DNA from 4 places in the Streptomyces sp. NPDC048644 genome. Region 4 is predicted to be linked to each of the others. Evidence: riboswitches for the same ligand, from Rfam matches in the RefSeq annotation. Region 4 holds a riboswitch; each other region holds the start of a gene.
The links. A riboswitch is a leader RNA that binds a small molecule or an ion and turns the genes downstream of it on or off. The one in region 4 is predicted to bind cyclic di-AMP.
Positions count from the first base shown of each region.

Region 1: linked by a shared signal. The riboswitch ahead of ACGFNI_RS12580 (transglycosylase family protein) and the one ahead of ACGFNI_RS04665 (C40 family peptidase) in region 4 are both predicted to bind cyclic di-AMP.
Region 2: linked by a shared signal. The riboswitch ahead of ACGFNI_RS27960 (NlpC/P60 family protein) and the one ahead of ACGFNI_RS04665 (C40 family peptidase) in region 4 are both predicted to bind cyclic di-AMP.
Region 3: linked by a shared signal. The riboswitch ahead of ACGFNI_RS15150 (M23 family metallopeptidase) and the one ahead of ACGFNI_RS04665 (C40 family peptidase) in region 4 are both predicted to bind cyclic di-AMP.

Region 1 is NZ_JBICVO010000005.1:36,868-44,460, forward strand. It holds gene ACGFNI_RS12565 (DUF501 domain-containing protein) at 1-260, opposite strand, end outside; gene ACGFNI_RS12570 (septum formation initiator family protein) at 371-829, opposite strand; gene eno (phosphopyruvate hydratase) at 1,082-2,368, opposite strand; gene ACGFNI_RS12580 (transglycosylase family protein) at 2,862-3,545, opposite strand; cyclic di-AMP (ydaO/yuaA leader) riboswitch at 3,550-3,758, opposite strand; gene ACGFNI_RS12585 (transglycosylase family protein) at 3,977-4,960, opposite strand; gene ACGFNI_RS12590 (cytochrome P450) at 5,316-6,668, opposite strand; gene ACGFNI_RS12595 (LysR family transcriptional regulator) at 6,751-7,593, opposite strand, start outside.
Region 2 is NZ_JBICVO010000015.1:60,858-68,450, reverse strand. It holds gene ACGFNI_RS27970 (GNAT family N-acetyltransferase) at 1-211, opposite strand, end outside; gene ACGFNI_RS27965 (hypothetical protein) at 402-755, shown strand; gene ACGFNI_RS27960 (NlpC/P60 family protein) at 967-2,151, opposite strand; cyclic di-AMP (ydaO/yuaA leader) riboswitch at 2,159-2,343, opposite strand; gene pcrA (DNA helicase PcrA) at 2,643-5,102, shown strand; gene ACGFNI_RS27950 (peptidoglycan DD-metalloendopeptidase family protein) at 5,179-6,894, opposite strand; gene ACGFNI_RS27945 (esterase/lipase family protein) at 7,154-7,593, opposite strand, start outside.
Region 3 is NZ_JBICVO010000006.1:21,278-28,870, reverse strand. It holds gene ACGFNI_RS15170 (hypothetical protein) at 1-236, shown strand, start outside; gene ACGFNI_RS15165 (FG-GAP-like repeat-containing protein) at 304-2,148, shown strand; gene ACGFNI_RS15160 (PP2C family protein-serine/threonine phosphatase) at 2,602-3,738, shown strand; gene ACGFNI_RS15155 (DUF2332 domain-containing protein) at 3,781-4,872, opposite strand; cyclic di-AMP (ydaO/yuaA leader) riboswitch at 5,309-5,460, shown strand; gene ACGFNI_RS15150 (M23 family metallopeptidase) at 5,472-6,653, shown strand; gene ACGFNI_RS15145 (aldo/keto reductase) at 6,793-7,593, shown strand, end outside.
Region 4 is NZ_JBICVO010000002.1:134,214-141,806, forward strand. It holds gene ACGFNI_RS04655 (ATP-dependent Clp protease proteolytic subunit) at 1-623, shown strand, start outside; gene ACGFNI_RS04660 (hypothetical protein) at 630-935, shown strand; cyclic di-AMP (ydaO/yuaA leader) riboswitch at 1,267-1,468, shown strand; gene ACGFNI_RS04665 (C40 family peptidase) at 1,473-1,946, shown strand; gene ACGFNI_RS04670 (LysE family translocator) at 2,059-2,733, opposite strand; gene ACGFNI_RS04675 (LysR family transcriptional regulator) at 2,805-3,722, shown strand; gene ACGFNI_RS04680 (ATP-binding protein) at 3,774-4,202, opposite strand; gene ACGFNI_RS04685 (8-amino-7-oxononanoate synthase) at 4,540-5,766, opposite strand; gene bioB (biotin synthase BioB) at 5,912-7,087, shown strand; gene ACGFNI_RS04695 (adenosylmethionine--8-amino-7-oxononanoate transaminase) at 7,080-7,593, shown strand, end outside.

The DNA.
Region 1 (7,593 bases), on a different contig from region 4:
GTCATCTCCTTCATCACGCCGTTGGCCTCCAGCGTGCCGATCGCGGAGGCCGCGCGCGGGCAGGTGAGGTAGTAGAGCGTGGGGAAGGGCGTGCCGTCCTCCAGGCGCGGGGCGGTCTCGACGACGTCCGGCTGTCCGCAGGGGCAGCGGTGCGCGATGGCCCGCAGGCCGCGCGGCGGGCGGCCCAGCTGCTCCTTGAAGGCGGCGATGTCAGCGGCGGTGGGTTCGGTGGGCTCGGTCTGGGGCGGGGCGGTGTCCATGTGCGCTTTCGGTGGGATCGGGGTCCGCGGGCGGGCGGGGGCCGGTGCGGCACGTGCGCCGCCTGCGGCGGGGACAGGTCGGGTCGGGGCGGGCGGGACGGTCCGGTCGGTCACCTCTTGTCGGCCGAGTCGACGCCGTCCCAGAGATTCTTGTACCAGGGCCGCTCGGCCGCCCCCGCGCCCTTGCGCCCGGCGCCCGTACCGGCGCCGGTGCCGTCCTGGACGAGGTAGCCGGTCTCCCCCGGCCTGACGAAGTGCAGATGCAGCCTGGCCTGCTGCTCGACGTACGCGGGGTCCTGCCAGCGCGCCTTCTCGTCGCGCAGCCGGTCCAGCGTCCGGCCCGCTTCCTGGGCCTTGCGGCGCTGGTCGGCGATGTCCGAACGCTGCGACACGTACTGCCTTATCGGGTACGCGAGCGCCACGACGAGGGAGCACATCACCAGGGCCAGCAGGGCGGCGCGGCCGGTCAGCCGGTTGCGGCGGGGCCGCCGGGCGCGGTAGACGCGGGCCGCCGCCTGTTCACCGAGCGCCTTGAGCCGGGTCGCGGTCGAGAACCGGTCAGCGGGCACGTCGCCTCCCCTGGATTGCCGTCTTCGCGGAGGTACGAACGTACGCTCCGCGGCCACGCTCCGCGCCGGTCCTGGCCGTTCGGAGACAAAGCCGTCCCCGGCAACGGTACGGGACCGCTGCCGGGGACGCTGCGAGGCGGGACGCCACGCTCGGGCCGATCGGCCCTGCCGTTCCGGTCAGTTCGCGGGGCGCCGCGGCTGATCGGTTCGCAGGGTGCTGTGCCTGATCAGTTCGCGGGGCGCTGTGCTTGATCAGTTCGCAGGGCGAAACCGGGGGAAGGCGGAGCGGCCGGCGTAGACGGCGGCGTCGTCGAGGATCTCCTCGATGCGCAGCAGCTGGTTGTACTTGGCGACGCGCTCGGAGCGGGCCGGGGCGCCGGTCTTGATCTGGCCGCAGTTGGTGGCGACGGCGAGGTCGGCGATGGTGACGTCCTCGGTCTCGCCGGAGCGGTGCGACATCATGCACTTGAAACCGTTGCGCTGGGCCAGCTCGACGGCGTCCAGGGTCTCGGTCAGCGAGCCGATCTGGTTGACCTTCACCAGCAGCGCGTTGGCGGAATTCTCCTCGATGCCGCGGGCCAGGCGCTCGGGGTTGGTGACGAACAGGTCGTCACCGACGAGCTGGACCTTGGCGCCGAGCTTCTCGGTGATGACGTGCCAGCCGGCCCAGTCGTCCTCGAACAGCGGGTCCTCGATGGACACGAGCGGGTAGTCGGCGACGAGGCCCTCGTAGTACTCGGTCATCTCGGCGGCCGAGCGGTCCGAGCCCTCGAAGGCGTACTTGCCGTCCTTGTAGAACTCGGACGCGGCGACGTCGAGCGCCAGCGCGATGTCCTGGCCGGGGACGTAACCGGCCTGCTGGATGGCCTCCAGGATCAGGTCGAGCGCCTCGCGGTTGGAGCCGAGGTTCGGGGCGAAGCCGCCCTCGTCACCGAGACCGGTGGAGAGGTTGCGCTCCTTCAGGACCTTCTTGAGGGTGTGGTAGACCTCGGCGCCCCAGCGCAGCGCCTCGGAGAAGGACTCCGCGCCGATCGGGGCGATCATGAACTCCTGGATGTCGACGTTGGAGTCGGCGTGCGACCCACCGTTGAGGATGTTCATCATCGGGACGGGCAGGACGTGCGCGTTCGGGCCACCGAGGTAGCGGAACAGCGGCAGGTCGCTGGCCTCGGACGCGGCGTGCGCGACGGCGAGGGAGACGCCCAGGATGGCGTTGGCGCCGAGGGAGCCCTTGTTGTCGGTGGCGTCCAGGTCGAACATGGCCTGGTCGATCAGCCGCTGCTCGGTCGCGTCGTAGCCGACCAGCTCCGGGCCGATCTGCTCGATGACGGCGAGGACGGCCTTCTCGACGCCCTTGCCCTGGTAACGGCCGGGGTCGCCGTCGCGGAGCTCGATGGCCTCGAAGGCGCCGGTCGAGGCGCCGGACGGAACCGCGGCACGGCCGGTGCTGCCGTCGTCGAGGCCGACCTCGACCTCGACCGTGGGATTACCTCGCGAGTCGAGAATTTCGCGGGCTACGACGACGTCGATGGACGGCACGTTGTCTCCTTCATGGGTGTCTGGAGTTCTGCAGCACGAGCCTAACGGCCTGTTGCCGTTCCGCTCGCCCTCAGCCCCCTCGGCGGGAGGAAGAGTGACCCAAAGGCCCAGTTCGCAGGAGTTCGGGCAGCTTCGTCCGCCGGGCGGGAGAGCAGCTGTAAGGGGCGGTCACGTCGCTGTGTCCGGCACCAGGGTACGGAACGGAGAGACCCCGCCGCGGCGCGATGCGGGGACGAACGCGCCGGACGGGGTATCCCGCGGGGAGAAAACGGGCAGAGCGGGATGAGTAGGAGCGAGAGGGAACTCAATGCGCATTGCGTGCATTTGATGCAGCCCGGGAGATATGAGCGAACTCCCGGGCGCGCTCCGGCTCTTCGGCCCTCGCCGCCTCCCGGGCGAGCGGTTCGCGCGGACCGCCGTACGCGCGAACCGCTGCGGTCATCCGGGAGGAGGCACCGGGCACGGAGCCCTCAAGGCCCTGCCAGGGGTGGGCTCAGATGCTGAGCTTCTGGCCCGGGAAGATCAGGTTGGGGTTGCCGCCGATGACGGACTTGTTGTTCGCGTAGACGGACTTCCAGTTGGTGCCGTGCGCCTTGGCGATCTTGGCGAGGGTGTCGCCGGACTTGACGGTGTAGTTGCCGTGCGGGTCGGACTTCGGCACCGGCTGGGACTTCTGCTGCTGCGGGGCCGGAGCCTGCGGGGCGGGGGCGCTCTTGTGCTGCGGGGCCGGGGTCTCGGCCTTCTGCTGCGGGGCGGCCTTGGTCGTGCCGGAGCCCGAGGAGGTGTCGACGCTGGCGGCGGGGCCACCGGAGGTCAGGTTGCCGGCGCCGGCGCAGGACCAGGCACCCGGGCCCTGGATGGCGAGCAGCTTCTCGGCGGCGGCGATCTGCTGGCTCTTGGTGGCCAGGTCGGCGCGGGGCGCGTACTGGGTACCGCCGGCGGCGGCCCAGCTGGACTGCGAGAACTGCAGGCCGCCGTAGTAGTTGTTGCCGGTGTTGATCGACCAGTTGCCGCCGGACTCGCACTGGGCGACGGCGTCCCAGGTGGCGACCGAGGCGGCGGAGGCGGAGGAGGCGCCCATCAGCGGGACGGCCACAGCGGCACCGGCGACACCGGCGAGGGTGGCGACGCGGACGGCCTTGGACGGACGACGGTGCTTGCCCTTGTTGATCAGCATGGTTCGTTTTCCTCACCGACGCCTACGAGGTGAGCTGTCGGGTTCGGGCTGTGAGCTGCCCGGCCGTGTGTGCTTCACACACGTCTTCACCCCAAGCCGGCTGACCCGCTTTCACGGGCGGGGCCGGCACTTACCTTGGTTCCCCCGCTCCTGCCTTCGGCGCTTGCGCGTCGACCGCCTTCACCCACCGGCAGGATTCGGCGTGTGAGCGAAGGGCCCGCTTTGGCGAGCGGTCCTGACCGTAGACATGAACCCCTGTGCGGTTCAAACCCCGTTTTCTGCACCCAGTTGACCGCCAATAACCGCAGAGCGCTCATATTTCCGCAGGTAGGGCGCGGTATGGATTCAGTGGACGGGTCGGACACCGCAGGCGTCAACGAGAGCCATGTCTCACTTTCACCAAAAGGGGCAAAAGCCGACTAACTACCCGCTCAGCGCCCGAGATCGAGATGCTGTCCGGGGTGGATGAGGTCCGCGTCGGAGCCCACGACCTCGCGGTTGCGCTCGTACAGCGCGGGCCAGCCGCCGGGCAGCTCCCGGGCCTCGGCGATGGCTGACAGGCTGTCACCGGGGCGCACGGTGTAGTCGCCGCGAGCCGGCTGCGTACGCTCCCCGTCACCCCGCGAGGCGTGCCGCCCCGAGGTCCTGCCGCCGTCGTCCGTACCCTCGCCGCCGCGGTGCTTGCCGGGCGGCGTCGGGTCGGGGCTCCCGCTGCCGGGCGTCGCGGAGTCGCCGGAGCCGTCGGACGCGTCGGAGTCGCCCGCGCCTGGCGCCTCGTGATCGCCGTTCGCGCCCTCGCCCTTGCCGTCGTGGCCGCTGCCGTCGCCCTCGGTGTGCCCGGAGTCCGGTGCACCGGGGCGGGGGGTGGCGTCGGACGGGTCGGTGGCGGGGTCGTGCGAGCCCGAAGTACCGGACGGGTCCGAGGTGTCCGACGGGTGCGACGGGTCGGACGGGTCAGGTGAGGGGGGTGAATCGTGTGAACCGGAAGTATCGGTCGGGTCGGCCGGATCGGTCGCGTCGTCCGTGCCGCCTGCGCCCTGGCCGTCGTGGTCCGTGGGGGCGGGGGTCGGCGCGTCGGTGCTGCCCGGATCGACGTCCGGTGCGCGGCCTCCCCGGGAGAGGCCGGCGTCGACGGCGCAGCCCGGCCAGGCGCCTGGGCCACGGTCGTCCAGGATCTTTTCGGCCACGGCTATCTGCTGGGCGCGGCTGGCCATGTCGGGGCGCGGCGCGTACGCCAGGCCGCCGTACTCCTGCCACAGGTCCGCGGTGAGCCGGAGACCGCCGTAGCCGTCGCCTGACGCACCGCTCCACACCCCGCCGCTCTCGCACTGGGCGACGCGGTCCCAGGCGGCGGTGTCGGCGGCGTGTGCGGAGCCCGCGCCGAGCAGTGGCATGGCGATGCCGGCGCCGGCCACTCCCGCCGTGACAAAGAGGGCCGGTGCCTGACGGGGTCGACGATGGCGGCCGTTCCCGGAGCGCATGCGGTTGCCTTTCGAGCGGCGTTGAGTTGTCGCACCGGCGGATGCCGGCCGGCCGAGGCTTCGGCGCGGCCGTCCCGCCGGGGCGGTCGAGCACAGGTTCGGTCGAAAGGTAGCCGGGCTCACGGGTCGTCACAAGCCGGTGTAGCGGAGATCACGTAGAGGTCACGTAGCTGACGCACCGTCAAGAAATCGGCTGTCACGGCCCTCATCAGGCACGTCGCCGAGCCGGTAGCAGACCGGCCCGCGCGGCCGTCAACCGGGCCCGCCGCCGGGCCGGTTCCCGGCCCCGTCACGGTGCCGGGGTGAACTCCACCGGGAGGGACCGCAGTCCGCGCATGATGAGCCCGCCGCGCCAGCGCAGCTCGTCGGGTTCGGCCGCGAGCCGGATGTCGGGCAGCCGGGTCAGCAGCGTCGCGAGGGCGGCCTGGCCTTCGAGCCTGGCGAGCGGGGCGCCCAGGCAGTAGTGGATGCCGTGCCCGTACCCCAGGTGCGGGTTGTCGCGCCTGGCCAGGTCGAGGGTGTCGGGCTCGTCGAACCGCTCGGGGTCACGGTCGGCGGCGGCCAGCACGACGAGTACGGGGTCGCCCTCGGCTATCCGCGCCCCGCCGATGGTCAGTTCCTCGGTGGCGAACCGCCAGGTCGCCAGCTCCACCGGGCCGTCGTAGCGCAGCAGTTCCTCGATGCCGGTGGCGAGCAGGCCGTCGTCGCCCGACGCCAGGGACTTCTGGAGCAGGGCGCGCTGTTCCGGGTGGCGCAGCAGGGCGTAGGTGCCGTTGCCGATGAGGTTGACGGTGGTCTCGAAGCCGGCGAAGAGGAGGATGAACGCCATCGCGGCCACCTCGTTCTCGGTGAGGTGCTCGCCGTGGTCGGACGCGCGGATCAGGCCGGAGATGAGGTCCTCGCCTGGGGCCGCCTCGCGGGGCAGTTCGGCGCGCTTGCGGTGGATCAGCTCGGCGAGATAGCCGCGTATCTTCTTCACCGCCTTGGCCACGCCGCCGCGCGGCCCGCCCGCCTGGCCCGCCTTGGTGTGCCGCAGCATCATCCCGGCCCAGTCGCGGAAGTCGTCCTGGTCCTCGCGCGGTACGCCCAGCAGGTCGCAGATCGCGTAGATGGGCAGCGGGAAGGCGAACTCGTGGATCAGGTCGGCCTCGCCGCGGGCCGCGAAGGAGTCGATGAGCGCGTCGGTCAGCTCCTGGACGCGCGGGGCGAAGGCGGCGACCCGGCGCGGGGTGAACGCCTTGGAGACCAGGCGGCGCAGCCGGGTGTGGTCGGGCGGGTCGATGTTGAGGAGGTGGGTCATCAGGTTGGCGCTGCGCTCGCCGGGGATGCCGACCTTGCCCTTGCCGTGCGCGGCCTCGCTGTGGTGCACCGGGTTCTTGGAGAGCCGGCCGTCGGCGAGCGCCTGCCTGGCGTCGGCGTACCGCGTCACCAGCCATGCCTCGACGCCGCTGGGCAGCGCGGTCCTGCGCACCGGCGCGTGCTCCCGCAGCCAGGCGTACGCCGGGTAAGGATCGGCGGCGAACTCCCAGGTGAACAGCTCGGGGGCGGGCGGCGGCGCGGAGGCTGCGGGGCAGCGCGCGGGCGGGCCCGCGGGGGCGGCGCCGGGGACGGTGTCGGGGGTGGTGTCGGGCTTGTCGTGCACCTTTCGACGGTAACCGCTGCGGCGCCCGCGCCTCGCCGGGCGCCCGCGCCGTACGCCCGCGCCCCGGCCGCGCGGGCCGTGCTCACCCCGGGTCCACCCCGAGGCCCGCCAGGAACGCGGCGGCTGCGGGCGACGGGCCGAGCGCCTGCCACACCACCCGCTCGATGCGCCGCGGCGCCGGGCGGACACGGACGACGTGCAGCCCGGTCAGCTCCCCCGCGATGCCCTCGGGCACCATGCCGACCCCGAGCCCCGCGCGCACCAGCTTCGCCAGGAGTTCGACGGTGGTCACCTCGAAGGCCACGTCGGCGTTCAGCCCCGCGGCACGGAAGGCGTCGTCGCGCTGCCTGCGGGCGGCCGAGCCCGCCGTGAAGTCGACGAAGGTCTCCCTGGCCAGCCGCGCCAGACCGGTCCGCTCCTGCCCGGCCAGCGGATGGCCCGGCGGCACCACCGCGACCAGCTCGCCGCGCGCCAGTTCCCTCTCCCGTACCCCGGTGACCCGCGCGCCCGGCACCAGGCCGACGAAGGCGACGTCCAGCGCGCCCTGCCGCACCTTCTCGATCAGCTCGTCGCTCATCTCCATCCGGAGGCCGACCCGCACCTGGGGATAGCGGGTGCGGAACGCGCCCAGCTCCTGGGCGAGATCGACGGCCGACAGGGTCGAGATCGCCCCGACCGCGAGCTGCCCGCGCACCTCGCCCGCGACCGCCTCCACCTCGGCGCGGGCCCGCTCGGCCGACGCCAGGGCCTGCCGGGCGACCGGCACGAACGCCTCGCCCGCCGCGGTCAGCCGCACGCTGCGACTGGTGCGCTGGAAGAGCCGGGCGCCCAGCTCCTTCTCCAGCCTGGCGATCTGGTGGCTGAGCGCCGACTGCACCACATGGCAGCGCTCGGCGGCCCGGGTGAACCCGCCGGTCTCGGCGAC
Region 2 (7,593 bases), on a different contig from region 4:
CGCCCAGCACGTCGGGGTCGGCCGCCGGCAGGACGTAGCGGGCGATGTGGTGCGGCCGTCCGACCTCGATCCGGAAGCCGCCCGGCACCGCAGACGGCGCGGCGGTCCGCCGGGCCCGCGCCCAGCCGTCGGCCCAGACGCCGACGATCCGCGCGAGTTCGGAGGGTGCGGCGGGCGAGGGGGCCGGGGAGGAGTCCGTGGCGGGGGCCATGGGCCGAGCGTAGGCCGCATCCATGATCGACTTCAGCTGTATTTTCCGGGCCGGCACGGGTGTCCGGGGACGGCTCTGCGGGCTGCTGCCACCGGGCCGCGTCCTGCGGTCGGGGGAGCACACGGCGGTGTGCGACGGCGGGGCGCCCTGCCCGATGGGTCGTGGTTTGGGAGGGCTACGATCCAGCACCATGGACGTAGTCATCAACATCTTCGTCGGCCTGCACATCATCGGTATCGCCTCCCTCCTGGGCGGCTTCCTGACCCAGATGAAGGCGATGAGCGCGGGCACGGCCCGCTTCGTGCCCGCCATGCTGCACGGTGCGCTGACGATGCTCGTCACCGGCATCGTGCTGGTCGGCCTGAACCAGGCCCAGGGCAGCCCGGTCGACAACATCAAGATCGGCATCAAGCTGGCCGTCCTGGTGGTGATCCTGGGCCTGGTCTACGTCAAGCGTGACGAGGAGAAGGTCGCCAAGCCGCTCTTCGGCGCCGTCGGCCTGCTCACGATGGTGAACATCTTCATCGCGGTGCTCTGGACCTGAGCCCGCAGGGGCCGCTGCGCCCCGTATGCCGCACGGTGAACCGCGCGGCCCTCGCGTCGTCAGCCGTTCCGGCCGTCCGACCGCCCGAGGGCCGCGCGGTTCTGTGCTGTGGGGGGTGGTGCGTGGGGTGCTGCGGGTGGTTCCTGGGGTGTCGCGGGGGGAGCGGTCCCGACGCGACCGAGGTGTCGCGGGGGAGCGGGCCCGACACGGCCTACGCCGGGCGGATGCTCCCGTAGATCGGCATGTAGTAGATCGACTCCACCCGCACGCTGGCGCCCGGCTTCGGGGCGTGGATCATCTTGCCGCCGCCTATGTACATCCCGACGTGGCTGATGTCCTTGAAGAAGAACACCAGGTCGCCCGGTTGCAGGTCCTTGGTGGCCACCCGCTCGCCGGTCTTCACCTGATCCCACGTCGTACGCGGCAGGTTCACCCCGGCCGCCTTCCATGCCGCCTGCGTCAGGCCGGAGCAGTCGTAGGAGTTGGGGCCCGTCGCGCCCCAGACGTACGGCTTGCCCATCTGGGCGCGGGCGAAGGCGAGCGCCTTCTTGGCCTTCGTGAGGGACGTGCCGTCGTCGGATCCGCCGCCCGAGTCGCCCGAGCCGCCTGAACCGTCTGAACCGTCTGTCGAGCCGCCACCGGACCCGCCGTCGCCCCCGCGGTCGCCCCCGTGCTCCTGGCGTTCCTTCTCGGCCTGCCGGCGCGCCATGTCGTCGGCCTTGCGCTTGGCGGCTTCCTCCTTCTTGCGCTCCAGCTCGGCCAGCCGCGCCTTCTCCTGGGCGGTCAGCCGGGACAGCAGCTGCCGGGCCTCGGTCAGCTTGCCCTGCACCGTCCGCTTGGACTCCTGGAGGGAGGTCTGGGACTCCTGGAGCCGTTCCAGGCTGTGGACGGCCTCGGCGCGTTCGTGCGCTGCCGCCGCCTGCTGCTCCTGGTAGTCGGCGACCGCCTGTTGCTGACGTCCGGTCAGCCGCTCCATGAGGTGGCTGCGGTCGGCGAACTGCTGCGGGTCCTTGGCGAGTATCAGCTGCGCGGTCGGGCTCATGCCGCCGGTGCGGTACTGCGCGGAGGCGTAGGTGCCCAGCTCCCGCCGGGACGCGTTGAGTTTGTCGGTGCGCTTCGCCGCGGAGTCCTGGAGTTCGGTCACCTTCTCGCGCCGCTGCTCGGCGTGCTCCTTGGCGGCGTTGTACTTCTGGGTCGCCACCTCGGCCTGGCGGTAGAGGTCGTCGACGTTCTTCTTGACCTCTTCGACGGTCGGCCGGGGGCTCCTGGGGGCCGCTTCGGCTGACTGCGACAGCAGTGTGACCGAGGCGAGTGCTGCGGTGGTGATCCCGACCGCCGTGCGGCGGCTTCCGGGTGAGGCGAGGACGCGGGTGCGCGGCTTGCGATGCGACGCCAAGGCCGGCGACTCCTTCCGTGGACCGCCTACCGGGTTAGCTGTCGGGTTCGGGCGGTGTCGCAGACGGAAGGCTTGCCCTACGGTCCGTACGCCCGCGCGCGGCGGCCGTACCGATCGATTCACCCCGGTGGTGCTGGTGGGTCCCCGGCTCCGGGTGCCCAGGGGCAGGGCCGGACTCGGCGGAGGCGACCCGTGCGCACGCTGTCGTACGCGGGGATGCGGGCTGCCCGAGCGAGCACGGTAGCCAACTCGTGTGGCTCCTGTGAAGGCTGATGTTCGAATTGCCCGAAACCTTTTCGTGACCTGAAGGTGAGGCGACGGTGATTGCGTTGGATGTCGGTTTCGGGCAGTGCGGGGAAGCCTCGGGGCGGCTCCTGTGAAGACGGCTCCACGTCTCCGAAACGGATTCTGCACGGCCGGGACGCTTCCCGTGCGGCCGTTCCCGGACTTCGGGACCGGATGTCAGTGGGGCCGCCTAGACTCGGTGGGCGATGAGCAGCCTCTTTGACGACAGCTTCCTGGCGGATCTCGGCCCGAAGGGCGAGCACCCCCCGCCCCCTCCCGAGGACGAGCACGGCCCGGCCCCGGAGGAGGTTCCGCACGACCTCTTCGACGGGAAGTTCGACGCCCCCGTGCCCCGGGAGGCGTACTACCGCGACGGCGCTGCCCGCCCCGCGGTCGATCCGGCCGCCCTCCTGGAGGGGCTCAACGACGCCCAGAAGGCGGCCGTGGTGCACACCGGCAGCCCGCTGCTGATCGTCGCGGGCGCCGGATCCGGCAAGACCCGGGTGCTCACCCACCGCATCGCGCACCTGCTCGGCGCGCGCGGCGTGCACCCCGGCCAGATCCTCGCGATCACCTTCACCAACAAGGCCGCGGGCGAGATGAAGGAGCGCGTCGAAGAACTGGTCGGCCCGCGGGCGAACGCCATGTGGGTCTCCACCTTCCACAGCGCCTGCGTCCGCATCCTGCGCCGCGAGTCCAAGCAGCTCGGCTTCACCTCGTCGTTCTCGATCTACGACGCCGCCGACTCGAAGCGCCTGATGGCCCTGGTCTGCCGCGATCTGGACCTCGACCCCAAGCGCTTCCCGCCCAAGTCCTTCAGCGCCAAGGTCTCCAACCTCAAGAACGAGCTCATCGACGAGGAGACCTTCGCGGGGACGGCTGCCGACGGCTTCGAGAAGACCCTGGCCGAGGCGTACGCGATGTACCAGGCGCGGCTGCGCGAGGCCAACGCCCTGGACTTCGACGACATCATCATGACGACCGTCAACCTCCTCCAGGCGTTCCCCGACGTCGCCGCCCACTACCGCCGCCGCTTCCGGCACGTCATGGTCGACGAGTACCAGGACACCAACCACGCGCAGTACACCCTCGTGCGCGAGCTGGTCGGTCCGCCCGAGTCCGCCGCCGAGCTGTGCGTGGTCGGCGACGCCGACCAGTCGATCTACGCCTTCCGCGGCGCCACGATCCGCAACATCCTCCAGTTCGAGGAGGACTACCCCAACGCCACGACGATCCTCCTGGAGCAGAACTACCGCTCCACGCAGACGATCCTCAGCGCCGCCAACGCCGTCATCGAACGCAACGAGAACCGCCGCCCCAAGAACCTCTGGACACAGGCAGGCGAGGGCCCCAGGATCACCGGCTACGTCGCCGACACCGAGCACGACGAGGCGCAGTTCGTCGCCGACGAGATCGACCGGCTGACGGACGCGGGCGATGCCAGGGCGGGCGACGTCGCCGTCTTCTACCGCACCAACGCCCAGTCCCGTGTCTTCGAAGAGATCCTCATCCGGGTCGGGCTGCCCTACAAGGTCGTCGGCGGCGTCCGCTTCTACGAGCGCAAGGAGGTCCGCGACGTCCTCGCGTACCTGCGCGTCCTCTCCAACCCCGAGGACACCGTCCCGCTGCGCCGGATCCTCAACGTCCCCAAGCGGGGCATCGGCGACCGCGCCGAGGCGATGATCGACGCCCTGTCGCTCCGCGAGAAGATCAGCTTCCCGCAGGCCCTGCGCCGGGTCGACGAGGCGTACGGCATGGCCGCCCGCTCGGCCAACGCCGTCCGGCGCTTCAACACGCTGATGGAAGAGCTGCGCACGATCGTCGAATCCGGCGCAGGACCGGCCACCGTCCTGGAGGCGGTCCTGGAGCGCACCGGCTACCTCGCCGAACTCCAGACCTCCACCGACCCGCAGGACGAGACCCGGATCGAGAACCTCCAGGAACTCGCCGCCGTGGCCCTGGAGTTCGAGCAGGACCGCGGCGAGGACAACCCGGGCACGCTCGCCGACTTCCTGGAGCAGGTCGCGCTGGTCGCCGACTCCGACCAGATCCCCGACGAGGAGGAGGACGGCAGCGGCGTCATCACCCTGATGACCCTGCACACCGCCAAGGGCCTGGAGTTCCCCGTCGTCTTCCTGACCGGCATGGAGGACGGCGTTTTCCCGCACATGCGCTCGCTGGGCCAGACCAAGGAGCTGGAGGAGGAGCGCCGGCTGGCGTACGTCGGCATCACCCGCGCCCGCGAACGGCTCTACCTCACCCGCTCGACGATGCGCAGCGCCTGGGGCCAGCCGTCGTACAACCCGCCCTCGCGGTTCCTTGAGGAGATCCCGGAGGCGTACGTCGACTGGAAGCGCACCGGGCCCGCGACGCCGTCCGCCTCGATGGGCGGGCTGTCATCCGGCGGCTTCGGCTCCGGCGGAGGAACGGGCTCCGGCTTCTCGTCCTCGCGCGCCAAGGGGCCGAGCGGTTTCGCGACCCGGCGCTCGTCCGACCGGCAGGTCGTCGCGCTGGCCGTCGGCGACCGCGTCACCCACGACAGCTTCGGCCTCGGCACGGTCGTGGGAGTCAAGGGCAGCGGCGACAACGCCGAGGCGACGATCGACTTCGGCGGTGAGAAGCCGAAGCGGCTGCTGCTGCGGTACGCGCCGGTGCAGAAGCTCTAGAGCCCGCGGCCGTTCCGTCGGCCCGCCGCCGTCAGGGCGTCGGGCCGGGCGGGGCCGGTCAGTTCGGGGCGGCCGGTCAGTTCGGGTTGAGGCCGTGGCTGTGCAGCCAGGGCAGCGGGTCGATCGGTGAGCCGCCCCCGGGGCGCACCTCGAAGTGCATGTGCGGCCCGGTGGAGTTGCCGGAGCTGCCGGAGTACGCGATCTGATCGCCGGCCTTGACCGACCCGGAGCGGACCTTGGTGCTGCTGAGGTGGCAGTACCACGTCTCGGTGCCGTCGGGCGCCGTCACGATCGCCATGTTGCCGTACGCGGAGTTCCACTGGGTGCGCACGGTGCCGTCGGTCGCGGCCATCACGGGAGTGCCGTAGCCGACCGGGAAGTCGATGCCGGTGTGCACGGACATCCAGTTGACGCCGGCCTGGCCGTAGAGGGCGCTCAGCCCGTGCTGCTTGACCGGCAGCAGGAACTTCGGGCGTTCGGCCTCCTTGCGGGCCGCTTCCTTCGCCTTGCGTTCCTTCTCGGCGGCCTGCCGCTCCTTGAGGTCGATCCGCTCCTGGGTACGGCTCGCCCGGTCGGCGAAGTCGTCGGCGCCCGCGCTGAGTCCGGCGAGCTGGGTGTCGAGCTTGTTGTTCGCCGTGGACGGTTTGACGCCGCCCGCGTCCGGCGCGCCCTGGCTGGCCGCCTCGTCCTTCTCCTCCCCGCCGAACCCGCCGACGGCAGCAGCGGCGACGGCGCAGACACCCATCGCGGCGACCGACGGTACGGCGACGGTCAGCAGCGCCGACCGCTTGGCTGTGCGGCGGCGGCCCCGGCCGCGGACGGCCTTGGGGCCCTCAGGGGCGTCGGGCGTGACTGCCGTGACGACCGGAGTGGCCTGGGTCAACGCCTCGGCCACCGCGGCCGATGCGCCGCGCGGGCGCCCGGCGGGCGCGGGCGGTCCGGAGTCGTCGCGCGGCGGGCCCGCCTGGGCAGGGATGGTCGCGGTCGGCGCCTGGTCCACCGTCGGCCACACCGCGGTGGCGTCGTGGCCGATGGCCTCCTGGACGGCGGTGGCTTCGTACCCGCCGGTCCCGTACGCGCCGGATCCGTAGGCGGTGCCGTGGTCGTACCGGGGCTCGTCCTCGCCCGGTGTGCCGTACCCGCCGGTGCCGAGGCCGTCGTCGAAGGCGGTGGTGTCGAAGGCGCCCGTGCCGTACGTCCCGGTGCCGTATGCCGCGGGGGCGGCGGCCTGATAGCCGCCGGTGTCCTGGCCGTTGGGGTGGTAGCCAGGTGCCGCGTAGCCGTGGGTGTCGTAGCCCGGTGCCTCATAGGCGGTGTGGGCGTACGGGTCGTAGCCGGAACCGTCCGGCTGCGCGCCTGCCGAGTCGTGGCCGTAGGCGTCGGCTCCGTACGTGTCCGTGGGGAAGGCGCCCGTGCCGTATGTCCCGGTGTCGTAGGACGCGGTCCGGAAGGAACCGGTGTCGAAGGAGCCGGTGTCGTACCCGCCCGGTGGGTAGCCGCCCGCCGGGTATCCGCCGGTGCCGTCGGCCCCGTAGGACTCCGCTCCCTGGGCCGCGCCGTGCTGAGTCGTGCCGAACGAGCCGGTGGCGTAGGGGTCGGCGCCGTACTGCCCGGTGTCGTACGAACCGGGGAGGGAGCCGAAGAGCGGGTCGCCGCCGCCGTATTCGGCGCAGCCGTTCGCGGCAGCGGTGTGCTGCTGCCCGTAGGAGTCGTAGGCCGGATAGTGCGCATACGAGGCGTCCGGAGCGGGACCGGTCGGAAGGGGAGCCTCCGACGGGTGACGGTCGTTCACCACCAGCTTCTCTTTCGCCTCGGCAGCAGGAGAATTAGCGGCGACTGTACCCGGCGGTACACGACGGCGACAATCTTGCGGGGGTTTCCGGCTCGGCCGGGCCGGGCATTTGGCCGCCTTTCGGCGGTGCCACACCTCCTCTTGGCGTCGCGTTCGAGGCCCGTTCGACGTCAGCGCGGGATCACGCCACCGAAAGGCAGCCGATAAGCCGCCAACGGGTCGTCAGCGAGATGCCTTTGCCTGCCGGAAGGCATCCAATTCAAGCCACCGAAATGGTGTCCATGGCGTGATCGGGCTCTTCCCTTACGGTCAAAACCTCATGTATTCCGGCAGCGACCGAGGCATTGACCGGTAGCGCGAGATGTCCGACACCTGAGATCTGCACGTTGTGCGCGATCAAATCCGGGTGATCGATTCGTGCGGTGGCGGGCGGCACCATGATCTGGTCCTGATCACTCCAAAACGCGACGAAATGGGTCGGGCAATTCGGCGCCGGAAGCGCCAACTCCGAGATCACCGTGGAATCCGGGCGCAACTGGCGTACGAGGGGGTGCGCCGACAGCAGCGGCGCGACGCGGGTGCCGGAGTGCGGGGTGCCGAGGGTGACGACGGTGCGCACGCGGGCGGCGCCGCCCAGACGCTGCACGTAATAACGGGCGATGAGCCCGCCGAGACTGTGCCCCACGATGTCCACCCGCG
Region 3 (7,593 bases), on a different contig from region 4:
CGCCCGAGGACACCCAGCTCTGGGTCGTCACGGTGACGCCGTGGGGCGGGATCACCTTCGTGCCGATCACCCACCCCGACGCCATCCTCGGGTTCAAGGACCACGCGGTGACGGCCAACAGCGAGGTGCGTCTCACCTACAACTGGGGCGGGGACTTCACCGGGACGGTCATCAACACGTTCTACCCGCGGCTGCCCAACGAGTGGAGCGTCCCGTACCACCACGTCTTCACGTGATCCGCGGCCACCGCTGTGCCGAACCCGTCCCGAGTCAACGCCCGTACCGCCTGGAAGAGGCACCACGATGTCCGTGCCCACGGAAGAACTGAAGCTGGAGATCGTCAACGCCGCCACGGGGAAACCCCTCGGCGCCAAGGCCGCGCCGAGCGCGGACGGGGCGCTCGTCGTCCGCGACTTCCCCGATGGCGGCCCGAGCCCTGAGCAGTGGCAGCTCGCCCCCGTGCAGGCCGCGCAAGGCGGGCAAGCGCAGGACGACCAGGTCTATGTGATCCGCAACGCGGTCAGCGGCAAGGTGCTCGACAACCCCGCCGCCGCGGACCGCGGTGTCCGCCAGTGGGACGCCGCCGCCGGCAAGAAGGGCCAGCAGTGGCACGTCGTCCCCGTCGAGGGCGAGGCGGGCCTCTTTTTCATCGAGGGCGCGACCGATGGCGCCGTTCTCGACCTCGCCGACCCCGGCGATGACGACACCAGGATCGTCCTGCGCGAGCACGACGACAGCGCGGAGAGCCAGCGGTGGCGGTTCGTCCCGGCCGAGCCGGAGCGCATCAGCGACCCCGTGCTGCGCTGGTCATCCCTGAGCCACTGGAACGGCCGCCGGTCCTGGCGGCTGGCCCGCTCGACCGCGCTGCGGCCGGCACCCGACGCGACGCCTTCCTTCAGCGACCTGCTGCTGGTCCTGGAGCAGTTCGGGAGCGACCAGGACGCCGGGGGATGGAAGACCGCAGGGGCCACCCGCTCTCCCGGCGGGCAACCGGGCCGGTGGGCCGGGGCCGGTGCGCGGTTCCTCGCCGACACCACGGGCGCAGGGCGGGAGGACCTCGTCGGGATCGAACCCGCGAAGGGCGCTGTGACGTCGTCCAGCAGGGGCGACGGCACGTTCGGCGACGAGCGCCTCCTGCACCGACCCCCGCCCTCCCCGAGCCCCGAGGACCTGTGGACCCTCGCGGACACGACCGGCGACGGCAGGACCGACGTCGTCGTGCTCGCCGTCGACGGTGTCCGGGTGTCCTCCCAGGACGAGAGCGGGACGTTCGCGCCCGCGGGCGGCGAGCTGGTCCTCAAGGCGTTCGGACACGGCCGGCAGGCCGGCGGGTGGCTTGCCGACAAGCATCCCCGCTTCCTCGTCGACACCACAGGTGACGGCAGGCTCGACATCGTGGGCTGCCACGACGACGGCGTCCGGGTGTCACTCCAGGACGAGGAGGGGAAGTTCGCACCGGTCGCCGATGAACCCGTTCTCCGGGCGTTCGGCCACGACGAGAAGGCGGGTGGCTGGCTTGCCGACAAGCATCCCCGCTTCCTCGTCGACACCACAGGTGACGGCAGGCTCGACATCGTCGGATTCCATGACGACGGTGTCTGGGTGTCGCTCCAGGACGAGGACGGGACGTTCGCCGAGCCCCTGTACGTCCTCGACGACTTCGGGGTCGACCAGGGGTGGAGCTCGGTTGCGGAGCACCCCAGGTTCCTGGTCGGGACCACCGGCGGCGGAGCGTTGGACATCGTCGGGTTCGGCCCGCAGGGCGTCGTCGTGTCACGCGGGCGCGGCGACGGCACGTTCGAGCGCCCGAAGCTCGTCCTGAACGACTTCGGGCTCGCCCAGGGGTGGACGGGCGGCAAGCACCTCCGGCTCCTTGCCGACGTCACAGGCGACGGCAACCCGGACGTCGTCGGCTTCGGAGACGAGGGGGTCTGGGTGTCGCACAGCCGCGGCGACGGCCGGTTCGAGCAGGCCCAGTTGGTGTGCCGCGGGTTCGGGTACAACGAGGACGCGGGCGGCTGGCGGGTCGACCGCCACTCCCGCTTCCTCGCCGACATCACCGGTGACGGGCGCGTCGACATCGTCGGCTTCGGCGGCCCGGGGGTGTACGTGGCCCGGAACCTCTTCCGCCGCTTCAGGACCCGGTAACCCTCGCAGGGCGCGACCGCCGGGTGCGTCCGGGGGCCGGTCGGGAGCATCCGACCGGCCCCTGTTGTCGTGCCGCGTCCTGGCCCGAGGGACGGGGCAGCTCAGGCGGGTGACTTCCGGCCGCTGCCGTCGCCGGGGCCTTCCGTGCGGTCCGGTTCCTCGTCGCCGGGCCGGGTGCGCGCGGGGGAGCCTGCGTCCTCGCGTCCTTCGGTCTGCTCGGCACCGCGCTGCTGGCGGCCGGGCTGCTGCGCACCCGGCGCGCCGAGCCCTGACCGACCCTTCCGTGACCCGTCCGGCCCACGAGGAGTCGCTGCCGGGCCCGGCACCCGAAAACCTGGGGGACGGGTGCCGGGCGCCGACGGACGAAGGGACGGGCAGGGCCGGGCCCGGCGGACGAAGGGGCCGACGGCTCAAGGACGGACGGGCGCCAGGAGCGGGAAGATGCCGGTGCGGATGCGTCGAGGCGGGAGGGCCCGCACGGGCGAAGGGGAACGGCGGGCACGCCGGGCGCAGATGTCGCCCATCGGCCGCAGGCTGGCGCGCTGGCTGCCCGCGATCCTGATCGCCTCCGGCCTGGTCTTCGACATCGTCACGCCGGCCCGCTACACCGCGTCGCCGTTCTTCTCGGCCGCGCCCCTGGTCGCCGCGCCCCTGCACTCGCTGCGCAGCACGGCCGTCACGGCGGTCGCCGCGGTGGCAGGCGCGGTGTGGGTCGTGGCGTATCACGGTGCCCGTGACACCAACGAGTCCGCGACGGAGGTCTCGACGGTCTTCGTCGTCGCCGTACTCGCGCTCGGCATCAACCGGGTCGTCCGGAGGTCCGACGCCACGCTGGCGTCCGTACGCGACGTCTCGGAGGCCGCCCAGCGGGCCGTGTTGCCCACGCCGCCCGAGCGGGTCGCGGGGCTCGCGGTCGCCGCCCGGTACGTCGGGGCGCAGGCCGACGCCCGGATCGGCGGGGACCTCTACGCCGTGCAGGACACCCCGTACGGCGTGCGGCTGATCGTCGGCGACGTACGGGGCAAGGGCCTCGAAGCGGTGGAGGCCGCCGCGATCGTCATCGGGGCATTCCGGGAGGCGGCGGAGCAGGAGGCCACGTTGGAGGCGGTGGCGGGCCGGCTGGAGCGTGCGCTGCAACGGGAGGGCGGGCGGCGCGAAGGGCTCGACCAGTTCGAGGGGTTCACCACCGCCGTCCTCGCGGAGATCCCGCCCACGGAACACGTCCTGCGGGTGCTCAACCGCGGGCACCCGCCGCCCCTGCTGCTCGCCCCGGACGGCGGGCTGCGGGCGCTGCCCCCGGCATCGGCGGCGCTGCCCCTGGGCCTGAGCGAGGTGGCGGGGTGGCCCGACCGGTCGGACGAGACGTTCTTCCCGGCCGGGTCGGTCCTGCTGTTGTTCACCGACGGGCTGACCGAGGCCCGCAACCGCACGGGAGTGTTCTACGACCCGGTCGCCCGGCTGCGCGGACGCCATTTCACGGGGCCCGACGCGCTCCTGGACACACTGGTCGACGAGGTCGCCCGGCACACCGGAGGGGCGGGGACGGACGACATGGCGCTGCTGGCGGTGCAGCGGCCACTGCCGGCGTAGGGCGTGGCCGGTGGGCGTCGCGGCGAGGGGCGGCGGTGGTGCCTACGCCGTCCCCGCCACCCAGTGCAGGCTCCGGCCGTGCTGCCCGGTGAGGGCGACAGGACGCTCGTCCAGGGAGAGCGTCAGCAGCGGCTCCCGCTCCGCCGGGCCGAGCGCGTCGCTGTGCGGGGCGGCGATCCACGGCAGGACGGAGTGGTGCTCCTGGGAGATCCAGTGTCCTGCCCCCGCCCGCTGGGCGAGCAGCTCCCGCACGCTCGCGGCGAACCGCTCCCGGCGGTCCGGTGGCAGGTAGGTCAGTACGGCGGTGTGGAAGACGACCAGCGTGGCGTCGGCCGGCGCTTCGGCCGCGAGCGCGGGCAGTTCGTCGACGAGGTCGCCGCGCACCATCCGAGGGCGCGGCGCTCCCCGTACGGCGTCGACGGCGGCCGGGAGGTGCTGCGCCCGCTCGGTCGCCCCGGGCCAGATGAGCGCCTGGAGCCAGCGCAGCGCGTCGGGGTCACCGACCGGATCCAGCGGATTGAGGTCGATGCCGCCCCGCCAGACGACCTCGGGCAGCCGTCCGGGCGGGGCCGCCCAGTCGTCCGGCACCCGGGCCTCCCGGCTCGTACGGCACCGGAACGTCACCGGGCTGCCGGACGGGCCGACCTCCACGGCCGCGCCCGCGTCCCCGCCGTCATCGAACGCGTACCGGTAGCGGTCCGGGTACAGGCACAGGCCGGCCGACGCGCCGACCTCCAGGAGGGCCAGCGGCTGGGGGAGGCGGGCCAGCAGCGGGAGGAGGGTGGCGCAGCGGGCCGGTTCGTTGGTCTGGGTGGCGCGCCGCATGATCACCGCGCGGACCTCGTCCCAGTGCCTGATGGTCCACTCGCGCCAGCGGCGGTAGGCGAGGTCGCCGCGCGGGCCCTGCTCGGCGTGCGGGCCGTCGAGATGGCGGACGGCGGCGAGGAGGAGGTTGGGCTGCTGCTTGTTGCCGGGCGGCAGCGAGCCCGCCAACAGCTCGCAGAATTCCGGGTCCTGGCTGATCCGCGCCGTCAGTTCCTCGTGGGCCTCGCACTGCCCGCGCGCCTGCCACCAGGAGAAGTCCCGGTAGCGATCCGCCAGTGTCTGCCCGTTGTTGACGAAGTTGACGACCATGATCAGACGCTACTTCCCTCACGTTCCGTGATTGCCGCGCACCCCTCTGCATAACAAGTGATGCACAATCACGCGCAGCCCGTTTCCCGCCGGACGGTCAACTCGCCCTGTTTAGAACCTTGGTGGGCCCATAAGTCCAGGCCAAAGCTGGTGAGTAGGGGATGCGGATTCGTGAGAACGCTTGGAAATCCGCGGCCATCTCTATTACTGTCCGATAACGGAGCGCGGTCGTCCCAGCCGTCGCAAGAGGCGGCACCGTGCGCCGACGCTGAATCCTGCAAGCGCTCTTCGGGCGCCTCGGGCATCACGGGCACCACCGCTGGTCACGACCTGCACGTTCACCGCAGCATGCCGCGATACGCCGCAGTACCGCAGCATCGAAATTTCACGAACTGCCGTGAACTGCAGGGAATTTCCGTGAACTACGGGAAACGCCCTGGAATGTCGGATGGATCCCGAACCGCGCGGAGGGAACCGGGGAACCACCACCATGGGGTGAATCGGACGCCTCGCGCCAGAGGCCGCCCGTAGGAGACCTTCCTGCTCCGAACCCGTCAGCTAACCCGGTAGGCGAGAAGGAAGGAAAGGAGTGCGCCCCCGTGGCGTCCAACAGGTCTGCCCCCGAGGCTCCGTCCGCCTACGCCCTCGACGACACCGCCCCCTTCGACGGCCCCCGGCCGTCCGGCGGCCCCGGCCGTGCCGACGCAGGTGAAGGACCGTGGGAGGAATGGAACCCCACCGAGGAATCCGTCCGCGCCGCCCGCGGCAAACACCGGGTCGCCAAGCAGCGCAGCGGGGGATTCGCCCGCGGTGGCACGGTCCTCGGTGTCGGCGTCATCGCGGCGGTCGGCGCCGGCGGGATGGCCACGGCCGAGGGAAAGCCGCCGGTGCCGATCTCCGTGCCTGACCTCGGCGCGATCACCGACGACCTCTCGGAGAAGCTGCCGGACGCCGAATCCCTGCCCGGCATCGGCCCCCTCATCTCGGACGACTCCGACGCGGCAGCCGACACCGCGGCCGACTCCGCCGCACCAAAATCCGGCACCCACGCCACCTCCGCCACCCACGCCACCTCCGCCACCCACGCATCGGCACCGCTCTCCTCCGCCGGCCTCACCCCGGACGACGGCACCCAGGGGACGGGCGGCGCGGGCGAGGCGCTGCGCAGCCGCATCCTCCAGCAGGCCGACGCGCAGCAGAGCGCCGCCGAGCGTGACGCCCGTGACGCGGCCGAGCAGTCCGCCGTCGAACAGGCCGAGAAGACCGCTTCGGCGGCGCAGAAGAAGGCCGCGGCGGCCAAGGAGGAGGCGCGGGCCGAGGCCGAGCGCGAGGCGAAGGCGGCGGCCCACAAGAAGGCGGAGGCCGAGCGGCTCGCCGAACTCGCCAAGAGCTACCTCCTCCCGGTCACCTCGTACACCCTCACGGCGAGCTTCGGCCAGGCCGGCGACCGCTGGGCGGCCGACCACACCGGCCAGGACTTCGCCGCCCCGACCGGCACCCCCGTCAAGGCGGTGCACTCCGGCACCATCACCCAGGCGGGCTGGGCCGGTTCGTACGGCTACCGCGTCGTCCTCACCCTCGACGACGGCACCGAACTCTGGTTCTGCCACCTCTCGTCCATGGTGAAGACCTCGGGCAAGGTCGGCACCGGCGAGGTCATCGCCCGCGTGGGCGCCACCGGGAACGTCACAGGACCCCACCTCCACCTGGAGGTCAGGCCGGGCGGCGGCGACCCCGTCGACCCCATGCCCTGGCTGCGGGACCACGGCCTGAAGGTCTGACACCGGGCGGGGCTGGCACGGCGGTCACGGCACGGCCGGTCGGCGGGGCGGGCCCGGTAAGGCGGGTCCGGCACGGCTGATCGGCCGGAGGCCGGGCGGGGCCGGAATATTCCCTTCCCGCCCGACGCTGCAATCACGCATGACCGTTTCACGCAAGAACCTCGGCTCGCTGTCCGTCTCCCCGCTCTCCCTCGGTGGCAACGTCTTCGGCTGGACGGCCGACGAAGCCGAGTCGTTCGCCGTGCTCGACGCGTACGTGGCGGGCGGCGGCAACTTCATCGACACCGCCGACGCCTACTCGTTCTGGGTCGAGGGCAACAAGGGCGGCGAGTCCGAGACGGTGATCGGCAACTGGCTGGCCGCCCGCGGCAACCGCGCCGACGTCGTCATCGCCACCAAGGTCGGCGCCCAGCCGGGACTCAAGGGCCTGTCCACCGCGACGATCAAGAAGGCCGTCGACGGATCCCTGAGCCGCCTGCGCACGGACTACATCGACCTCTACTACACGCACTACGACGACGAGTCGGTCGAGGTCGCGGAGTTCCTCACCGCACTCGACGACCTCGTCAAGGCCGGCAAGGTCCGCGAGATCGCCGCGTCCAACATCTCGGCGCCGCGTCTGGAGGAGTCCCTGGCCTGCTCCGACCGCGAGGGCCTGGCCCGCTACGTCGCCCTCCAGCCGCACTACAACCTGGTCTCGCGCGACACCTACGAGGGCGAACTGGCCGACGTCGCCGCCCGCCACGGCCTCGCCGCCGTCCCGTACTACGCCCTCGCCTCCGGCTTCCTGACGGGCAAGTACCGTCCCGGCACGGACATCGACAGCGCCCGCTCGGCCAAGGCCGCCCAGTACCTGGCCACCGACCGCGGCCCCCGCGTCCTCCAGGCCCTCGACACCGTCGCAGCCGCCCACGACGCCGAGATCGCCACCGTCGCCCTC
Region 4 (7,593 bases):
CCACTGCCCGCTACGTCCTGCCGGAGTTCACCGAGCGCACCAGCAGCGGCACGCGCACGATGGATCCCTACTCGAAGCTGCTCGGCGAGCGCATCGTCTTCCTGGGCACCCCCATCGACGACGCCTCGGCCAACGACGTGATGGCGCAGTTCATGTACCTCGAACACGCCGCCCCCGAGCAGGACATCTCGCTCTACATCAACTCCCCCGGCGGCTCGTTCACCGCGATGACCGCGATCTACGACACGATGCAGTACGTGACCTGCGACGTCGCGACGGTCTGCCTGGGCCAGGCCGCGTCCGCCGCCGCGGTACTGCTGGCCGCCGGCGCCCCGGGCAAGCGGCTGGCGCTGCCGGGCGCCCGGGTGCTGATCCACCAGCCCGCCCTGAGCGAGCCGGTCCAGGGCCAGGCCACCGATCTGCGCATCCAGGCGGACGAGTTGCTGCGCACCCGCGACAAGCTGGAGGAACTGCTGCAACGGCACACCGGCATGCCGCGCGAACGGATCGCCGCCGACATCGAGCGGGACAAGATCTTCGACACCGGCGCCGCCCAGGAGTACGGCCTGATCGACGGGGTCACCCGCGCCCGCAAGACCTCCGCGGCGACCGGCGCACGGTGACGTCGGGTGCCGACGCCCGAACTCCCTCCGCTGCCCGCACTGACCCGGGCCGAGGGCGAACTGATCGACCGATACCTGGAAGTCCTGGACCTGCTGGGCCGGATCAACCCGGCGCGCGGCGGGCACACCTACGGCGGGCTGCGGGCCGCCCAGGCGCTGGCGAGCAGGGCCGCCGGACTGCGGGACGCGCTGGCGCTGATGCACGAGCGGGGCGAGAGCGAACTGCACGGCGGGACGCTCGGCCGGGCACTGCGGACACTCGACGGCGAGCGCCGGGCCCGGCTCGTCTCGGTGCCGCCCGATGACACGTGAGGCGGCGGCCACCTACCGGGACCGCACACGGTGTCGCCGGGCACCGGGCGTGCGACACGTCCCCCGCCCGGCTCGCCCGGAAGGGCTAGCACCGAAGTCCGCGACGAACGGCGCCCGGATTGCGGCACGTCGCCTTGACCCCGGCGCCGCACCGGGTTCCACACCTGGTCCCGGCCCTGACCCCGGACGCTCCCGCACACCGCGAACGGCACGACTCACCACATGGCCCCCATGTGACGAATGTCACATGGGGTCATTTCAGCGCTTATTTCGGGCGCCGCATGCGTAACGATCCCTTCGACGACAAGACCCCGCCACAGCGACGGGGCGGTCCGGACGGGCGCCTAATCCTGCCGCCGTCCCGGATGTCCGGTCGACGTGGTTGGAACGGCAGGAGCGGAGGACCCGAGCACGACGGGGCCACGGCCGCCACGGCCGACGGGCTCCTTGGGGTGAAGCCGTACGCACGGCCGGGCATCTTCGCCTGCCCGAACCCGACAGGTCCTCCTTCGCAGGCGACTGACGAAGGGTTCGCTCATGGCTGTACGCAGGCACGTACCGACAGCAGTGGCCCGCGCCGGAACGATTTCGGCTCTGGCACTGGCCACCGTCGGCGGCATCATCCCGACGCCCGGAGGGACCACCGACGCCGAAGCGTCGAGCGTCTCGTCCGCGGCGCTGCGGATCGCCGCCTCCAAGAAGGGGGCGCCGTACCAGTACGGCGCCCGGGGCCCCCACCGATTCGACTGCTCGGGGCTGACGCAGTATGCGTTCAAGCACGCGGGCAAGAAGCTGCCGCGCACCGCGGCTGCGCAGTACAACCGCACCCGGCACCTGCCCGCCTCGTCCCGCAGGGTCGGCGATCTGGTCTTCTTCCATGCGGGCAGGGGCGTTTACCACGTCGGGATCTACGCCGGACGGGGCCGCATCTGGAACGCGCCCAGGACCGGCACCGTCGTCCGCCTGGACAAGATCTGGAGCAAGGCCGTCTGGTACGGGCGGGTCAGGTGAGCGGTCGCCCGCCACCCGCACCGCGTTGAGATAGCCGAACTCCCTTACATCTGCCCGCCGTTGGCTTTCCGGGAGGCGCTCGGCGGCGGCCGTCCGCGTGTGTGCGGCGCGGTCAGGCGAGCGCCACCTCGACGAGGAGGACGCCACCGAGCGTGGTCAGCAGGGCGCCGGTGGTGGCCTCCAGGGCACGGGTGACCCGCGGGCGGCGCAGCCAGTTGCCGAGGCGGTCGACGAGCAGCGCGACGGCGGGGAACCACACCAGCGCCATCGCGACGACGATCGTGGCGAGCAACAGGGTGCGCGGCAGCGCGGGCTGCCCCTCGGGGACGAACTGCGGGAGCAGGCTGAGGAAGAGCACCGGCGCCTTGGGGTTGAGCGCGTTCGTGAGGAAGCCCTGCCGCAGGCTCCGTCCGACGCCGGTGCGCGCTTCCTGCTGCTCGGCGGCCTCATCCCCGGGACGTGCCGCGGCGTCCTCGTCCGCCGTGGGCGCCGCGTCGGCAGGACCGCGTACGACGGCCAGCAGTGCGCGGCCTCCGAGGTAGAGCAGATAGGCGCCGCCGAGTACCTGAACGGCGCCGAACAGCACGGGCACGGCGACGAGCACGGCGGCGAGCCCGGCGACCGCGAGGGCGGTGTGCACGAGCAGCCCGCCCGCGACCCCGACCGCGCAGGCCACCCCCGCCCGGCGCGAACCGAGTGCGTTGCGCACCACGACCGCGAAGTCCGCGCCCGGCATGGCGACCATGCCGGCCGCAACTCCGGTGAAGGTGATCAGCTGTCCGTCCATGAGGCAATCCTCGCTGGTCAGAGCCTTTAATGGGGAGTGGCAATCTTCTTCGTCGGGCTAAAGAGGTTCTTATGTACGACCCCACGCGACTGGCCGCTCTGGTGGCGGTCGCGGAGGCCGGTTCGATTTCACGGGCCGCCGACCGGCTCGGCTACACCGCGCCCGCGCTCTCCCAGCAGCTCGCCAAGCTGGAGCGGGAGGCCGGGACGACGCTGCTGGTGCGCCACCACCGCGGGGCGCGGCTGACGGCCGCGGGGGAACTGCTGCTGGTCAGGGCCCGGCGGGCGCTGGACGAGCTGGATCTGGCGCGGCACGAGCTGGCGCAGCTGGCGGGCCTGTCCGGCGGCCGGCTGCGGGTGGGCACGTTCATGACGGCCGGTACACATCTGCTGCCGCCCGCGCTGAGTGCGTTCCGCCGTGCGCACCCGGATGTGGAACTGAGCGTCACGGAGTACGAACCGCCGCTCGGCATGCGGGCGGTGGCGCTCGGCGAGGTGGATCTGGCGTTGACGCACGCCTACGCGCCTGGCGACCCGATGCCCACGCCCGAGGGGCTGCGGCTGGAGCCGCTGCTGACCGAGGAACTGGTGCTCGTCACGGCTCCGGGGCACGCCCTGTCGGCGGGCCAGGGACGGCTGCCGCTGTCCGGTCTGGCCGGACAGCCGCTGGTCAGCATGGCGCCCGCCAACCCTCACCGACGCGGGGTGGAGGCGGCGCTCGCGGCTGCCGAGGCGAGCGTGGCGGTGCGCTGCGAGTCACCGGGGTACGAGGTGGTGTGTGCGCTGGTGAGCGCGGGCCTGGGGGTGGCGGTGGTGCCGGAGATGATGGCGACCGGTTCGGTGACACCGCTGGGTGTCCGCCGGCTGGAGCCGCCCGAGCTGCACCGCACGGTCTCGGTGGCCTACCGCCCCGGTGGCGGCTCCCCGGCCGCCGACACCCTGCGGGCGCTGCTGCGCGGCGCGTTCACCCGTGGCGGCTCCGTGCAGTGAGGCCGTGCGGCGGCCTGCCCGGTGGCGGGCGGGTGGTCAGGAGGCGGGTGGTCAGGGTCCGGTTGCCGTCCAGGGCAGGGAGACCCAGACCGTTTTGCCGCCCTGGTGGGTGGGTTCGACCCTCAGCCGGCCGCCGGCTTCCGCGGCGAGGAAGCGGATGATGACCAGGCCGCGTCCGTTGTCCTGCTGCACCGCGGCGGGCAGCCGCTGCGGCCACCGCGGATGGCTGTCGGTGACGCCGATGCGGAGCTGTTCGTCGCGGTCGAGCCGCAGCTCCACGGTGAAGACCGGGGAGCGGCCCAGGGTGTGCTGGACGGCGTTGGTGGCGAGTTCGGAGACGATCAGCCGGACGGTATCGGCGCGCACCGCGTGCGCCGGCAGACCCCATTCGCCGAGCACATCGCTCACATAACCGCGGGCCAGCCGCACGGAGGCGGGCTCGCTCGGCAGCGTGAGTGAGGATTCCTGGTGGTCTGCCATCGCGACGCCGTCCTTTTCCCACCGAGGCTCGATTCCGGCGCACCGACCAGGGAGCGAGCTGCCGATCGGACACCGATTCGGCCTCGGACTGCTGCTGTGCGTCAGACTGCCATCCATGCTGCTGGTATGACGCCGATCCACCACGATATGCCCATATCTGTCGCTCAATGCGGTGAACTCTGCTACGCGAGAACGGATTTGGGCGGCGGGACCGCACGCCGGCCCGTCGGTACCGGCCCCCCTGCGGCACCGACGAACGCTGTACCCGCCTCATACTCGCCGGGCGGTGCCGGTAAACCTCTGGAGAGGGGCAGCACCTCCGGGGCGTGCGGCGGCGTCAGCCTCGGGGCGCGGCGGCCACGACCGTCTCGACGGCGCTGTCGATCTGCGCGTCCGTCAGGTCCGCACGGGCGGTGAGCCGCAGCCGGGAGATGCCGTCCGGCACGGACGGGGGGCGGAAGCAGCCGACGACGAGCCCGGCTTCCCGGCAGCCGGCGGCCCAGCGGACGGCCTGTTTCGGGGACGGGGCGCGCACCGAGACCACGGCGGCGTCCGGGCGTACGGCGGTCAGGCCCGCGGCGGTGAGGCGGCGGTGCAGCTGCGTGGCGACGGTACGCACCCGGTCGACGCGCGCGGGTTCGCGGCGGAGCAGCCGCAGCGCGGCCAGTGCGCCGCCGACCGCCGCGGGTGCCAGGCCGGTGTCGAAGATGAACGTCCGCGCGGTGTTGACCAGATGCTCGATGACGCGGGCCGGGCCGAGGACCGCGCCGCCCTGTCCGCCGAGGGACTTGGAGAGGGTCAGGGTGGCGACCACGTCGGCGTCACCGGCAAGGCCCGCGGCGGCCGTCGCGCCGCGCCCGCCGTCGCCCAGTACGCCCAGTCCGTGCGCGTCGTCGACGAGCAGACCCGCGCCGTACGCCCGGCAGACGCCGGCGAGAGCGGGCAGCGGGGCCGCGTCGCCGTCGACGGAGAACACCGCGTCGGTCACCGCGAGCGCCCGGCCTTCGTGGTCCGCCAGCGCGGCGGCCACCGCCCGCGGGTCGGCGTGCGGGACGACGGCGGTACGGGCCCGGGAGAGCCGGCAACCGTCGATGAGGGAGGCGTGGTTGCCCGCGTCGGAGACCACGAGGGCGCCGGACCCGGTGAGCGCGGTGACGGCGGCGAGGTTCGCGGCGTAGCCGGATGACAGCACCAGGGCGGCCTCGAAGCCGCAGAAGGCGGCGAGTTCGGATTCCAGCCTGGCGTGCAGTTCGGTACTGCCGGTCACCAGCCGGGAGCCGGTGGCGCCCGCGCCCCAGCGGTGCGCGGCCTGGGCTGCGGCGCGGGTCACCTCGGGGTGCCTGGCGAATCCGAGGTAGTCGTTGCAGGCCAGGTCCAGCAGCGCGGAATCGGCGGAGCGCGGGCGCAGGGTGCGGACCAGGCCCGCCCGCTGCCGCTCGGCACGCGCCGTATCAAGCCAGTCGAATGCCGCGCCGAACGTCTCGCGTACGGGGGCCGCTGCGAGGTCGGCGGGCGGCACGGCGCGTGCGTCCCGGGTCTGCGGCGGTGCGGTGTCCTGCGGCATCGGCATCCTTCTCGATTGTGGGCTGTCGATAGACGTTAGCGGTCGTTACACCCGCCCACAGTGTGGTGATACCCACACTCCGAGCCAGGGTCGTTGTGGGAATCCTCCTTGGCCCGGGGCGGTGCCGTACGTCAGGATCAACGCCATGGAGCTGCTGAACACTCTGGTGGACAAGGGGCTGCGGCGTGAGCTGCCGACCCGTGAAGAGGCCCTCGCCGTACTGGCGACGTCCGATGACGAACTGCTCGATGTGGTGGCCGCGGCCGGAAAGGTGCGCCGTCAGTGGTTCGGACGGCGGGTGAAGCTCAACTACCTCGTCAACCTCAAGTCGGGCCTGTGCCCCGAGGACTGCTCGTACTGCTCGCAGCGCCTCGGGTCGAAGACCGAGATCCTCAAGTACACCTGGATCAAGCCCGATGACGCGTCGAAGGCGGCAGCCGCGGGGGTGGCGGGCGGCGCCAAGCGCGTGTGCCTGGTGGCCAGTGGCCGCGGGCCGACCGACAAGGATGTGGACCGGGTGTCGGAGACCATCTCCGCCATCAAGGAGCAGAACGAGGGCATCGAGGTGTGCGCCTGCCTCGGACTGCTCTCCGACGGCCAGGCCGGGCGGCTGCGGGAAGCCGGGGCTGACGCCTACAACCACAACCTCAACACCTCGGAAGCCACGTACGGCGACATCTGCACCACCCATGACTTCTCGGACCGCGTGACGACCGTGCAACAGGCCCAGGCGGCCGGCCTGTCGGCCTGTTCCGGGCTGATCGCCGGGATGGGTGAGACCGACGCCGACCTGGTGGACGTGGTCTTCGCGCTGCGCGCGCTGGACCCCGATTCGGTGCCGGTGAACTTCCTCATCCCGTTCGAAGGCACCCCGCTCGCCGAGGAGTGGAACCTCACGCCGCAGCGCGCGCTGCGCATCCTGGCCATGACCCGCTTCGTCTGCCCGGACGTCGAGGTACGGCTGGCGGGCGGGCGTGAGGTGCATCTGCGGAGCATGCAGCCGCTGGCGCTGCACCTCGTCAACTCCATCTTCCTCGGCGACTATCTGACCAGCGAGGGCCAGGCGGGCAAGGACGACCTCGCGATGATCGCCGACGCGGGCTTCGAAGTGGAGGGCGCGGACACCACCACCCTGCCCGGACACCGCGTCCAAAGCTGCGGCGACGAGGGCGGCTGCCACGACGGGACGCCGGGCGCCTGCCACCCCGCCCAGGACGCGCCGCCCGCCGCCACCGCGCCCGCGCCGTCCGACGAGGCCCGCCGCGGCCTGGTCTCGGTACGCCGCCGGGGCGCCGGCACCGAACTGCCGCCCAATGCCTGAGGTGTTCTCGCCGGGCGACCTGCTCGCACTCGACCGGCAGCACGTGTGGCACCCCTACGGGCCGATGCCGGGCCGTAGCACACCGCTGCTGGTCGAGTCGGCCGCCGGCGTCCGGCTGCGGCTGGCCGAACCCGCCGGTGGCCACGCGGAGTTGATCGACGGGATGTCGTCCTGGTGGTCGGCGGTGCACGGGTACAACCACCCCGTACTCAACGACGCCGCGCACGACCAACTGGGGCGGATGAGCCATGTGATGTTCGGCGGGCTCACCCACGAGCCCGCCGTACGGCTCGCCAAACGGCTGGTCGACATCGCGCCGGAACCCCTGCGGCACGTCTTCCTCGCGGACTCCGGTTCGGTGTCCGTCGAAGTCGCCGTCAAAATGTGCCTCCAGTACTGGCGCTCGCTCGGTCGGCCGCGCAAGCAGCGGCTGCTCACCTGGCGGGGCGGCTACCACGGCGACACCTGGCAGCCGATGTCGGTGTGCGACCCGGAGGGCGGGATGC